3 regions of the Streptomyces sp. NPDC058457 genome follow, and region 2 is predicted to be linked to each of the others. Evidence: riboswitches for the same ligand, from Rfam matches in the RefSeq annotation. Region 2 holds a riboswitch; each other region holds the start of a gene.

Region 1 (4,423 bases), on a different contig from region 2:
AGCGCGCACCACTGTCCGCGGTGCCGGGCTCCGTCGGGGGCCCGCCGGTGTACCACCCCGCCCGCAGCCCCTCGCGCAGGCTGCCCGCCGTGTGCTCCGCCGCCGCGACCACGTCCGCGGGCGTCGGCCGGGTGCCGGGGTCGTCCCGCAGACACGCCTCCACCAGCGGCAGCTGGTCCTTCGGTACGGCGGACAGGTCGACGTCCCCGGTCAGGATCCGCAGCAGGACGACCGAGTCCTGTCCCTCGCCGAAGGGCTCCCGCCCGCCGGCGGCGTAGGCGAGGACCGCGCCCAGCGAGAAGACGTCACTGGCCGGCCCCACGTGGGCGCCGTTGCGGATCTGCTCGGGCGAGACATAGCCGACCGACCCGACGATCACCCCGGTCCGGGTCAGCGCCGTCCCTTCCAGGGCCCGGACGATCCCGAAGTCGATGACCCTGGGGCCGTCCGGCGCCAGCAGGATGTTGGAGGGCTTCAGGTCCCGGTGCACCAGCCCCTTGGCGTGGATCGCGGCCAGCGCCTCGCCGAGCGCGGCCGCGAGCAGTCGTGCCGCGTCGCCGGACAGCGGGCCGCCGTCGAGGATCGCGTCCCGCAGGTTGGGCCCGTCCACGTACTCGGTGGCCATCCACGGCCGTACGGCCTCGGTGTCCGCGTCCACGACCCGCGCGGTGTACGTGCCCGCCCCGCCGACGGTCTGCGCGGCCCGCACCTCGTGCCGGAACCGGGCCCGGAAGGTGCGGTCCTCCGCGTGCTCGGCGCGCACCACCTTCACCGCGAGCCGCAACCCGCCCCGCGCCTCGGCGAGATAGACCTCACCCATGCCTCCGGATCCGAGTCTGCCCCGGACCTCGTAGGGACCGATGGTCCGCGGGTCGCTCTCCCGCAGCTCCTGCACCCCGTGCTCCCCCTGCCCTCCGTACAGCTGCTGAGGGGAGCGTATACGCGCGGCTGGACGTCAGTCCGTCAGACGGCCGGTACGCAGCGGCCTTCCTCCGTACGGTAGTTCCACTTCGCGCCATCGCGGACCAGCTCCTTGACGGCGGTCACGAACCGTTCGACGTGCTCGTCCGGCGTCCCCGCGCCGAAGCTCACCCGGATGGCGTTGAGGGACTTCTCGCCCGGTGCCGCCTCCGGCGCCCCGCACTCGCCCTGGGTCTGGGGGTCGGAGCCCAGCAGCGTCCTGACCAGGGGGTGGGCGCAGAAGAGGCCGTCGCGGACGCCGATGCCGTACTCGGCGGAGAGGGCGGCGGCGAAGTGGGAGCTGTTCCAGCCGTCCACCACGAAGCTGATCACTCCGACGCGCGGGGCGTCGTCGCCGAAGAGGGAGAGGACCCGGACCTCGGGAACCTCGGCCAGTCCCGCCCGCACCTTCTCGATCAGGTGCTGCTCGCGGGCGACGAGCGTGTCGAAGCCGGCCTCGGTGAGTGCCTTGCAGGCGGAGGCGATGGAGTAGGCGCCGATGACGTTCGGGGAGCCCGCCTCGTGCCGCGCCGCGCTCTCGTGCCACTCCACGGCCACTCCCCCGTCCTCGCGCCGGGTGACCTTGCGGCTGGCGCCGCCGCCCGCGAGGTAGGGCTCGGCCGCCTGGAGCCAGTCGGCGCGGCCGGCCAGGACGCCGGAGCCGAAGGGGGCGTACAGCTTGTGGCCGGAGAAGGCGACCCAGTCGACGTCCAGGTCCCGGACGGACACGGGGTGGTGCGGGGCCAGCTGGGCGGCGTCCAGGACGATCCGGGCGCCGTGCGCGTGCGCGGCGGCCGCCAGCTCGCGGACCGGCCACAGCTCGCCGGTGACGTTGGAGGCGCCGGTGACGCAGACCAGGGCCGGGCCGTACCCCTCCTTGTCGGACACAGTGCGGTCGGCGAGGGCGCGCTCCAGGGTCTCGACGGCCTGCCGCGGGGTGCGGGGCGCGTTGAGGTAGGTGACCCGGGCGTCCTTCCAGGGGAGCAGGCTCGCGTGGTGCTCGGTCTCGAAGACGAAGACCTGGCAGTCGGCGGGGACGGCGGCGGCGAGCAGGTTGAGGGAGTCGGTGGTGGAGCGGGTGAAGATCAGCTGGTCGTCGGGGCGGCAGTCGAGGAACTCGGCGACGGTCTTCCGGGCGTTCTCGAAGAGGTCGGTGGAGAGCTGGGAGAGGTAGCCGGCGCCCCGGTGGACGCTGCCGTAGTAGGGGGCGTACGCCGCCACGTCGTCCCAGACCCGCTGCAGGGCCGGGGCGCTGGCGGCGTAGTCGAGGGCGGCGTAGGCGACCTCGCCGCCGGTGACCAGCGGGACGGTGACATCCCTGCCCAGAACGGGCAGCTGGGCACAGAGAGGCTGGGCGGAGGCAACGGTGGAGACGGACATGGCGGAACTCCCGTGAGAGGCAAGGCGAAATCGCCGTGCGAGCGCGCGGACGACCGCGGCTCCAGCACGGAGAAAAAGGAAAAGGGGATGCGGAGGCGGGGCTCTGCGGCCCTATCGCATTCGCTTGCTCACGGAAGACTCCTCGACGACCAGGACCCCTGGTGTACGAGGGGTCCGCGCTTGCCGTAGACCTCACTGCCTACAGCCTGGTCTTCACCCGGGGCACCCCGCCACGGACGGAGGGTTGCCGGACAGTCGGCCGGGGCCTCATGACTGTCACTCATGACCTGGGAAGAAACGTAAGTGAAGTGATCGCCGACGCGCAACTCCTGTCCGGATGACGGGACAGGGACGGGGGCCGACGCCGACTCGGCACCGCCGGGACGGCCGTGTGTGGTTGCTCGCCGTTGCGGCGGAGAAACATGACCGACCAGCGGAAGAGGCTGGTGGGGGACGCGGCGGAAACAGGGAGCGCCGACGGTTCCCGAGCGAGACGGCCGCGCACTTGAAGAACGGCCGTGCCCGAGCGGAACGGCCGCGCCCGCGGCCGTGCCCGAGCGGAACGGCCGTCCCCGCGGCCGCGCCCGAGCGGAACGCGGCCGTGTCCGAGCGGAATGGACGCGTCGTGCAGAGCAGCAGTGCCCGTGGAGCATCGGGCACCGCCGCTCACGTTCTTCTCCGCCGCAACGGCGGTCGGCCTGTGGAACATCAGGCACCGCCGCTCACGTTCTTCTCCGCCACAACGGCGGTCGGCCACGACGGCGTGGTCCGGCGGTGCCGTACCACGCCCCAGCCCCCTGACCGCGCCGCCCCTACCTGTTCGTCGCCGCCGCCCAGCGCTCCAGCGCCCGCTTGGCGGCGCCCGAGTCGATCGAGTCCGCCGCCTTGGCCATGCCCGTGCGGAGCTGTTCGGCCAGCGTCCCCGTGCCGGGGTCCAGGGCCACCAGGGCCGCCGCCGAATTGAGCAGCACCGCGTCCCGTACCGGCCCCTGCTCGCCGTCCAGCAGCCTGCGGGCGACCTCCGCGTTGTACGACGGGTCGCCGCCCCGCAGCGCCTCCACGGGGACCAGGCCGATGCCCGCGTCACGGGGATCGAAGGTCTCCTCCGTGACCTTGCCGTCGCGGACGATCCAGACGTGGGACGTGGCGGTCGTCGTCAGCTCGTCGAGGCCGTCGTCGCCGCGGAAGACCAGGGAGGAGTTGCCGCGCTCCGCGAAGACGGCCGCGACCACCGGGGCCATGCGCGGGTCCGCGACGCCGACCGCCTGGGACCGGACCTTCGCGGGGTTGGTCAGCGGGCCGAGGATGTTGAAGACCGTGCGGATGCCCAGCTGGCCGCGTGCGGCGCCCGCATGGCGCAGCGCCGGGTGGAACTTGATGGCGAAGCAGAAGGTGATGCCGGCTTCCTCGGCGACCTCGGCGACCCGCTGCGGGGTCAGGTCGAGGTTGACGCCCAGCTTCTCCAGGACGTCCGAGGCCCCGGACGCGGAGGAGGCCGCGCGGTTGCCGTGCTTGACGACCTTCGCCCCGGTGCCGGCCACCACCAGCGCCGACATCGTGGAGATGTTCACCGTCTTCGCGCCGTCACCGCCGGTGCCGACGATGTCGACGGTGCGGCCCGGCACCTCGATGACGTTGGCGTGCTCGTACATCGTGCGGACGAGGCCGTTGATCTCCTCGACCGTCTCGCCCTTGGCGCGCAGGGCGACGACGAAGCCCGCGATCTGGGCGTCGGTCGCCTGGCCGCGCATGATCTGGTCCATCGCCCAGGCCGTCGCGTCGGCGTTCTGGTCCTGGCCGTACAGCAGCGCGTTCAGTACCTCGGGCCAGGAACGGCCCGCCGCGGTGTCGCCTCCAGCGGGGGTCACAGCGCTCATAAGGCCGCTCCTGATCGTCGTACACGAAATGAAGGTCTCATGGCCTACCCTATCCAGCTCCGGGCACCGCGAAGGGCCCCCGTCCGGTGTACGGACGGGGGCCCTTCGGCTGTGGCGTGGCGACGCGGTGGATCAGTGGTGGCCGTGGCCGCTCGTGATCTCCTTGTACTCCTCTACGGTCGGCTTCGGGATCTGGTTGTCCTCGC
Region 2 (4,423 bases):
GAACTGGGTCCTGGTGTCGGGGTTCATCCGGGCGGTGTCGACGACGGCGGAGTCGTCCGGCGGGGTGGCCCTGATCGCCTCGGTCTCGGTCAGCGGGGCGACGGACTGGGTGAAGTACCCGATCAGCTTGTCCTCGTAGTACTTCGGGTCGAGCTGGCGGGTCTCCCGGATCGCGGCCCCGTAGTCGTAGGACGTGTAGTTCTCCGGCATGCCCAGCCAGCCCCAGCTGGTGCCGCCGTAGGTCATGTAGAAGCTCTGCGCGGTCGCCCCGACGGCGATGTTCTGCTTGTAGAAGACGTCGGCGAACTGATCGTTGATCAGCTGGGCGCACTTGTCGTAGCCCGGTCCGCCCCAGGGGTCGAAGGCGCCGCCCTGGAACTCCGGTGAGTACAGCGGCTTTCCGGCCGGGTGGTCGTAGCTGATGTCGGGGACGCCGTTCCACTTCGAGGGGTTCGAGCAGTCGAAGCCCTGCGGGTAGGAGTCGGGGCCGTCGACGTCCAGCGCTCCGGTACCGGAGTTGAAGGTGCCGTTGTTGTTGCCGGTCAGCGGCACCGTGATGCCGTCGGCGCGGGCCTTGTCCTCCAGGTGCTGCATGTAGGAGCGGCCGGCGGCCGAGCCGTTGTAGTACTCGTTCTCGACCTGGTAGGCGATGACCGACCCGGTGCCGTTGGTCAGCTGATGGCGGGCGATGATCCGGTCGATCTGCGTCAGCCACTCGTCGGCGTACTTCAGGAACCGCGGGTCGTCGCTGCGGTTGTTCCCGGCCTTGGTGGTCAGCCAGCCGGGCAGGCCGCCGCTGTCGACCTCCGCGTTGATGTACGGCGCCGGGCGGGCGATGACGTAGAGCCCGGCCTCCTGGGCCATGTCGAGCAGCTTGTCGACGTCACGGACCCCGGTGAAGTCGTACACACCCGGCTTGGGCGAGTGGTAGCCCCAGTCGAAGTACAGCGAGGTGGAGTTGAAGCCGGCGGCCTTCATCTTCTGGAAGATGTCGCGCCACAGGTCCTGGCTCGGCAGCCGGAAGTAGTGGAACTCGCCGGACCAGAGATAGGTGCGCTTGCCGTCGACGAGGAACGAGTAGCCGTCGAGACTCACCGTGTGCGCCTGCGGGGCGGCGACGGGCGCCGCGGCAGGCGCCTGCTCGCCGGCGTCCTGCGCCGCGGCGGGCGCGATCATGCCCGCGGCCAGGGCGATGGTCGCCGCCGCCGCGAGGACGGGCCGCCACCATCGACGGCCAGCGGGTCTCGCTGCCTCTGAACCGATCCGATCACTCCGCACCGCGGCCTCCAGAGCGACTGAGCAATCAACACCAAACAGACTCGGGCAAAGTCGAACAGTAAGGGTGCGCAAGGCTCAACACAATGGGGCGGGAGAACACGGCCGAGGTGGCAGAGGCGGCTCATAACACCCGCCAGGCGGGCGGTCACTGACATCACGTCAGACGGTGCCGCCGCCCGCCGCACTGTGGCTGGTGCAGCGGCATACGCATCGCTCCGGCCGAGGCGTTAGGTTCGGTCCATGGCTACTTCTGGGCGTAAAGACGGCGGAATGCACACTTCCGCCGCGGTGGAGTCCGTGCTGCGGGAGCAGTTGGCGAACGGGACGTACCGGGTGGGTCAGCAGCTCCCGACACAGCGAGAACTGGCCGGGGAGTTCGGGGTGAGCAGGGACACCGTCCAGCGGGTACTGCGGAGGCTGGCCGACGAGGGCTGGATCGCCACCCGGCAGGGCAGCGGCATGCGTGTGCTGCGGGTGCCCCGGGCGGAACCGGCCGGCCCGTCCCTCGGACGCCCGGGCACAGCAGCGCTCGGACCACTGCTCCATCGCGCTTTCGAGCAGCCCGAAGTCCTCGTCGACACCTTCACGTTGACGTCCGAGACTCTCTGGAGCCATCTGAGGGCCCAAACCGAACGGGTGCTCATGGGGGAGGTCGGGCCGGCACGTCTGCGGCTGCGCGTCCTCCTGCCCGCGGAGACGGTGCGGCCGGCGTACCCCGCGGCCAAGGACCCGGACGACGAGCGGGTATGGCTTCGCTGGAAGGCCATGACCCGACGGCACGCGACCGGGATCACCGACCTCATGGCGCACCTGCGCGAACTGGGCGTCGATGCCGGTGCGGAGTTCCGCCGGGTCGCCGTGACCCCCCAGTGCAAGCTGTACTTCATCAACGACGACCTGCTGTTCGGCCTGTACGAGCCGGTCCCCCGCACGATCGTCGTCGACGACGGAACGCCGGTGCCCGCCGTGGATGTACTCGGCCTCGGTTCCGTACTCCGGCACTACCGTGGCGACGAGGAACCGGAGTGCCCGGACGGCCGTGTGTTCGCCGCCGCACGGGCAGGCTTCGACGCGTACTGGGAGCATTTGAGCGTTTCCGACACCGGACGCTGAGTTCGACGCGAGGCGGACGCGCGGATGTGGGGGCGCTGTCCGCCTCGCGAAGCCGGCCATGTTCCGCTCCAGGTCGAACACGTGGATCCCGGGCTCGGGTTGGGTCACCTCGTTCGGCGTCAGCTCCCGTTCCCGGCGTACCGGCCCGTCCCCCGTCCACCTGCCCGACGATCAGCCCAGGGGCAGGTTGACGCCGGGAGAACAGCCGATCTACGGTGTGCGCGAGCTACGAGTTCCGGTGATCAAGCCCTGGCTGGCCGGACGGCAACCCTCGACGCAGTGGGGTGCCCCAGGTGACGGCTCGGCGGATCTCTTCTTTCTGCAAGTGCGCTCACATCGGCCCCGAGGCGGGCCAGAACCCGGGAGGACGGCATGGCGAGAGCGCTGGTGCTGTGCTCCCGGCTCCATGTCGACCTGCTGCTGGTGTCCAGCTGTCTGTGTCGGGGCTGATCCCGCCCACCGCGGGTCGGCAGAGCTGCCGCCGCCCGTCGCCGTAACCCTCGCTCCCCCTTCGCTCACCTGATCTCCCTCACCTGACCTCGCACGCCGTGGCGCGCCCTGCGCCTCGGCCGTCCAGCGCACCCTCGATGCGGAAGCAGAGACCACTGATGGCATTCCACACCGGCCCGGCGCCGTACAGACCCCTTCGCCCCGGCCTCGGCGCGATCTCCCTCGGCACGGCGTTCCTGGTGGCCCTGACCGGCTGCACCAGCAGCAAGGACGGCAGCACCGCGAGCTCCGCCACGGCGCTCACCGTCGGTACGACCGACCAGGTCACCAGCCTCGACCCGGCGGGCGCCTGGGACGCGGGCTCGGGCACCGTCGAGAGCGAGGTCTACGCGACCCTGCTCAGCCAGAAGAACGGCTCCGCGGCCGTCTCCCCGGACCTGGCCACCGGGATCAGGCTGACCGGGCCCAAGGAGTACACGGTCACCCTCCAGAAGGGCCTCAAGTTCGCCAACGGCCACGAACTCACCGCCTCGGACGTCAAGTTCAGCTTCGACCGAGACCTGAAGATCGCCGACGAGAACGGCCCGTCGTCACTGCTGTACAACCTCGCCTCGGTCGCCGCCCCGGACCCGACCACGGTCGTCTTCACCCTCAAGTCGGCCAACGACACGCTGTTCCCGCAGGTGCTGTCCACGGCCGCCGGCTACGTCGTGGACGAGCAGGTGTTCCCCGCGGACAAGATCCTCGACGACAGGTCGATCGTCGCGGCCAAGCCGTGGAACGGGCCGTACGGAGTCAAGAGCTACGACAAGAACTCGCTGGTCTCCTTCACCGCCAACGCGGAGTACAAGGGGCAACTCGGCACGCCGAAGACCAAGAACGTCCAGCTGAAGTACTACACGGACGCCGGAAATCTGAAGCTCGACGTCCAGCAGGGCACCATCGACGCGGTCTACCGCACGCTCACCACCACCGACCTGGACGACCTCGCCAAGCAGAAGGACATCAAGGTCCACACCGGCTCCGGCAACGGCATCCGCTACATCGTCTTCGACCTGGCGAGCCAGCCCTACGGCACCAAGGCGAAGAACGCCGACGCGAAGAAGGCCCTCGCCGTCCGGCAGGCGGTCGCGGACTCCGTCGACCGGTCCCAACTCGCCCAGCAGGTCTACAAGAACACCTACCAGCCGCTCTACAGCTCCGTCCCGGACGGCCTGACCGGCGCCACCCCCTCCTTCAAGTCGCTCTACGGCGACAAGAAGGGCGGCCCCGACAAGGCCGCAGCCGCGGCCCGGCTGAAGGCGGCGCAGGTCAGCACCCCGGTCACGCTCAACCTCCAGTACAACAGCGACCACTACGGCTCGTCCTCGGCCGACGAGTACGCGCTGATCAAGTCCCAGCTGGAGGCCACCGGGCTGTTCAAGGTGAACCTGCAGTCCACCGAGTGGACCCAGTACGGCAAGGACCGCGTCAAGCACCTCTACCCGCTCTACCAGCTCGGCTGGTACGCCGACTACCTCGACGCCGACAACTACCTCTCGCCCTTCTACTCGGCCAACAGCTGGGTCGCCAACGGCTACGA
Region 3 (4,423 bases), on a different contig from region 2:
GACACCGGCGAGCATCCCTCGGCCTGGGCACCGAAGATCTTGTACGGCTTGTCCTCGACGAGTCCGAGCTTGATCAGCTCCTGCAGACCCTTGTCGATCTTCGTGAGCTGCGAGCCGGAGGCGATCGGGATGACCAGCTGGTCCGGGATCTGCCAGCCGAGCTGCTCGCAGATCTCGTACGCCAGGGTCTTGGAGCCCTCCGCGTAGTACGGCCGCAGGTTGACGTTGACGAAGCCCCAGCCCTCGCCGGCCGGGTCGCCGATCAGCTCGGAGCAGAAACGGTTCACGTCGTCGTAGTTGCCCTCGATGCCGACGAGCTCGCCGCCGTAGATCGCGGCCATGACGATCTTGCCCTGCTCCAGGTCGTGCGGGATGAACACGCAGGAGCGGAAGCCGGCCCGGGCGGCGGCGGCACCGACCGCGCCGGCCAGGTTGCCGGTGGAGGAGCAGGAGAGGGTGGTGTAGCCGAAGGCGCGGGCGGCCTCGACGGCCTGGGCGACGACGCGGTCCTTGAAGGAGTGCGTCGGGTTGCCGGAGTCGTCCTTCACGTACAGCCCGCCGGTCACCCCGAGCTCGCGGGCCAGGTTGTCGGCCTTGACGAGCTTGGTCCAGCCGGGGTTGATGTTCGGCTTGGTCGCCACGTCCGCGGGGACGGGCAGCAGCGGCGCGTAGCGCCAGATGTTCGCGGGACCCGCTTCGATCTGCTTGCGGAGCTCCTCGGTGTCGTAGGCCGAGAAGTCGTACGCGATCTCCAGCGGGCCGAAACACTCCTCGCAGGCGAACAACGGGCCGAGCGGCACCCGGTGACCGCACTCGCGGCAGCTCAGGGCGGCGGCGGGGCCGAGGTCTACGGTGGAATCGGTGGCGCTTGCAACAGTCTGCACAGCCATGTGAGGCGAGGCCCTTTCTCCTCATCTTCCTCACGACGCATTTCGCCGTGAGACGGATTTGGCACCTTCCCTAGCCGGGAGCCTCGCGAGCGATCGACACTGATCGGCGATCTACGAGTAACCGACTGGAGGGTTGCCGGGGCTTCAACGGGCCGTTTCCCTCTGCCCCTCTGGATGAGCGGTATGTGGTTGTCAACACCGGGTGACCCCAGGACATGCGATGGTCATCGGCGTTGTTCAAGACTGTAACCGAAGGCCAGGACAGTTGAGTGAGTCGTCCGAACCGCGAGATGGATCACACCTCGCCGTGTGACCGTGACAGTGAGGAGCCGCTGACCGTGCTGGAAGAAGTCGAGCGCTGGCTGGCCACCCGCTCCTGGTCCGTAACCGATCGTCCGCTGCACCGGATCATGGCCGCGAAACGGTCCTCCGGGCAGACGGTCAGCGTCGTGCTGCCCGCGCTCAACGAGGAGGAGACCGTCGGCGACATCGTCGCGATCATCCGCCACGACCTCATGCAGCAGGTGCCGCTCGTCGACGAGATCGTGGTCGTCGACTCCGGCTCCACCGACCGCACGGCGGCCGTCGCCGCGGCGGCCGGCGCCCGCGTCGTGCACCGCGACGAGATCCTGCCCCGCATCCCGACCGTCCCCGGCAAGGGCGAGGTCCTCTGGCGCTCCCTCCTGGTCACCACCGGGGACGTCGTCTGCTTCATCGACGCCGACCTGCGCGACTTCTCCTCCGACTTCGTCACCGGCATCGTCGGCCCTCTCCTCACCGACCCGGACGTGGACCTGGTCAAGGCGATGTACGACCGCCCGCTCGGCGGCGCCGCCGGGCAGGGCGGCCGGGTCACCGAGCTGATGGCCCGCCCGCTGCTGAACATGCACTGGCCGCAGCTGGCCGGATTCGTGCAGCCGCTGGGCGGCGAGTACGCGGCCCGCCGCTCGCTCCTCGAACAGCTGCCCTTCCCGGTCGGCTACGGCGTGGAGCTGGGCATGCTGGTCGACGCCCTGCACCTGGTGGGGCTCAACGCGCTGGCGCAGGTCGACGTCGGCGTCCGCAAACACCGCCACCAGGACGGCCAGGCCCTCGGCCGGATGTCCGCCGCGATCTACCGCACGGCCCAGCTGCGGCTGGCCCGCGGCCACCTGATCCGCCCCTCCCTCACCCAGTTCGAACGGGGCGAGGACGGCTTCGAACCGCGCACCTACTCGGTGGACACGGAGGAACGGCCGCCGATGGTGGAGATCGCCGAGTACGCCGAGCGCAAGGTGGCGTGACTTCGTCGTACGGCCGTATACGGCGGCGCGTCGGGCCCGGCCGTACGTTTGAGCGTTTACGGGCCGGGCTAGGTTGACGCGTGTGACTTCCCCCATGGCTTCCACCGGCGGTGCCGAGGTGCTGGTCGCGTCCAACCGCGGCCCGGTCTCTTACGACCTGCGCGAGGACGGTTCGCTGCACGCCAGACGGGGCGGTGGCGGACTGGTCTCGGGACTGTCGGCGATCGGGCCGGACGCGAACGCGGTGTGGGTGTGCGCGGCGCTGGGCGACGGCGACCGGGAGGCGGTGCGGCGGGCCGCGGGCGGCCGGCTGCCGGCCGGGGACACCGGCGGGCAGCAGGTCCGGATGCTCGACATCGACGCGGACGTGTTCTCCGACGCGTACAACGGCATCGCGAACTCGGTCCTCTGGTTCGTCCACCACATGCTCTACCAGACCCCGCTGGAGCCCGTCTTCGACGCGGAGTTCCGGCGGCAGTGGGGTTCGTACCAGGCCTACAACCGCGCCTTCGCGGAAGCGCTGGCGCAGGAGGCGGCCGAGGGTGCGGTGGTGGTCATCCAGGACTACCACCTGGCCCTCGCCCCCCGCATGCTCCGTCGCCTCCGCCCCGACCTGCGGATCGGCCACTTCTCCCACACCCCCTGGGCGCCGCCGGACTACTTCCGGCTCCTCCCCGACGACATCGCGGCGGAGCTGCTGAGCGGGATCCTGGGCGCCGACCACGCGGCGTTCCTGACGCGGCGGTGGGCGGACGCGTTCGTCGACTGCTGTCATACGGTGCTGGGCCCGGGGATCCCGGCCGCCGATCCGTCGTCCGGCGGGACCCGGATCGGGGTGCACGGGCTGGGGGCCGACGCGGACTTCCTGCGGAAGCGGTCGCACGAGCCGGACGTGGACGAGCGGATGCGGGCGCTGCGCGAGGAGATCGGCGGCGACGGGCGGAAGACCGTCGTCCGCGTCGACCGGACGGAGCTGTCGAAGAACATCGTGCGGGGGCTGCTGGCGTACCGGCAGCTGCTCGACGACCACCCCGAGTGGCGGGAACGGGTGGTGCATGTCGCGTTCGCGTACCCGTCGCGGCAGGACCTGTCCGTCTACCGCGACTACACGGCGGAGGTGCAGCGGGTCGCGGACGAGATCAACTCGGCCTACGGGACGGCGGGTTGGACGCCGGTGGTGCTGCACGTCAAGGACGACTTCGCACGGTCGCTGGCGGCGTACCGGCTGGCCGACGTGGCCCTGGTGAACCCGATCCGGGACGGCATGAACCTGGTGGCGAAGGAGATTCCCGTGGTGTCGGACGAGGGGTGTGTCCTGGTCCTGTCGCGGGAGGCGGGGGCGTACGAGGAGTTGGGCGAGGACGCGGTCGTCGTGAACCCTTACGACATCGGGGGGACGGCGGAGGCGTTGGCGCGGGCGCTGGCCATGCCGGCGGAGGAGCGGGCGGAGCGCTGCAAGAGGCTGGCCGAGGCGGCTACGGCGTTGCCTCCGGCGCGGTGGTTTCTTGAGCAGCTTGAGGCGTTGGGCGGGTAGAGGCGTAGCTGCGGGCCGGTGGGGGCTTGGCGCGCGGTTCCTCCCCCAGCCTTCGGCCGGGGGTACCCCCAGCGCCCCTGAAGGGGCGCTTGAGTCACGGGCGCTACAAGTCATGAGGCGCTCAGGGCGGCCAGGCTTCTCAGCAGGCGTACTACTCCCTCCGGACCCTCCGCCACCACGTCCGCGCGGTCCGCCAGTTCTGTCACCTCTGTGCTGCCGCTGCATACCAACAGGCCCGGGACGCCCTCCTCGCGGAGTTTTTCGATGGCGGCGAAGGCGGGGATGTCGCCCAGGTCGTCGCCCGCGTAGAGGATCGAGGCGGCCGAGATGTGGCGGGCGTACTCGCGGAGGGCCACGCCCTTGTCCATGCCCGGGGGGCGGAGTTCCAGGACCAGACGGCCCGGTTCGACGATCAGGGCGTGCTGGGTGGCCAGGTCGGTGAGGGGGGCTCGGAGGGTCTCGAAGGTGGCCTGGGGGTCGGCGGCGCGGCGGGTGTGGACCGCGATCGCCCGGCCCTTCTCCTCGATCCAGGTGCCCTGTGAGGCTCCGGCGCGGTCGAGGACGGCCGGGAGTTCGGCGCGGACGGCGGCGATGCCGGGGTGCGGAGGCGGTGCGGTGATCTCGCCGGTCGCCGCGTCCCAGCGTTCGGCGCCGTAGTGGCCGAGGACGACGAGGTGTTCCAGACCGGGCACGCCGGCGAAGCCGCCGTAGCGGAC

Evidence for each region. Region 2 has a riboswitch for S-adenosylmethionine ahead of ACFWPS_RS30480 (ABC transporter substrate-binding protein). Riboswitches for the same ligand answer to the same signal wherever they lie in the genome.
Region 1: linked by a shared signal. The riboswitch ahead of ACFWPS_RS38910 (aminotransferase class V-fold PLP-dependent enzyme) and the one ahead of ACFWPS_RS30480 (ABC transporter substrate-binding protein) in region 2 are both predicted to bind S-adenosylmethionine.
Region 3: linked by a shared signal. The riboswitch ahead of thrC (threonine synthase) and the one ahead of ACFWPS_RS30480 (ABC transporter substrate-binding protein) in region 2 are both predicted to bind S-adenosylmethionine.

Annotation. Positions count from the first base shown of each region.
Region 1 covers NZ_JBHXLU010000071.1:6,206-10,628, reverse strand. Annotated here, with positions in the region: gene ACFWPS_RS38915 (PQQ-binding-like beta-propeller repeat protein) at 1-895, opposite strand, end outside; gene ACFWPS_RS38910 (aminotransferase class V-fold PLP-dependent enzyme) at 964-2,340, opposite strand; SAM riboswitch class IV at 2,512-2,628, opposite strand; gene trpD (anthranilate phosphoribosyltransferase) at 3,153-4,217, opposite strand; gene ACFWPS_RS38900 (cytochrome bc complex cytochrome b subunit) at 4,350-4,423, opposite strand, start outside.
Region 2 covers NZ_JBHXLU010000046.1:42,153-46,575, reverse strand. Annotated here, with positions in the region: gene ACFWPS_RS30490 (beta-galactosidase) at 1-1,176, opposite strand, end outside; gene ACFWPS_RS30485 (GntR family transcriptional regulator) at 1,549-2,391, shown strand; SAM riboswitch class IV at 2,616-2,725, shown strand; gene ACFWPS_RS30480 (ABC transporter substrate-binding protein) at 3,000-4,423, shown strand, end outside.
Region 3 covers NZ_JBHXLU010000003.1:181,451-185,873, reverse strand. Annotated here, with positions in the region: gene thrC (threonine synthase) at 1-890, opposite strand, end outside; SAM riboswitch class I at 909-1,071, opposite strand; gene ACFWPS_RS04410 (glucosyl-3-phosphoglycerate synthase) at 1,229-2,173, shown strand; gene ACFWPS_RS04405 (trehalose-6-phosphate synthase) at 2,268-3,707, shown strand; gene otsB (trehalose-phosphatase) at 3,818-4,423, opposite strand, start outside.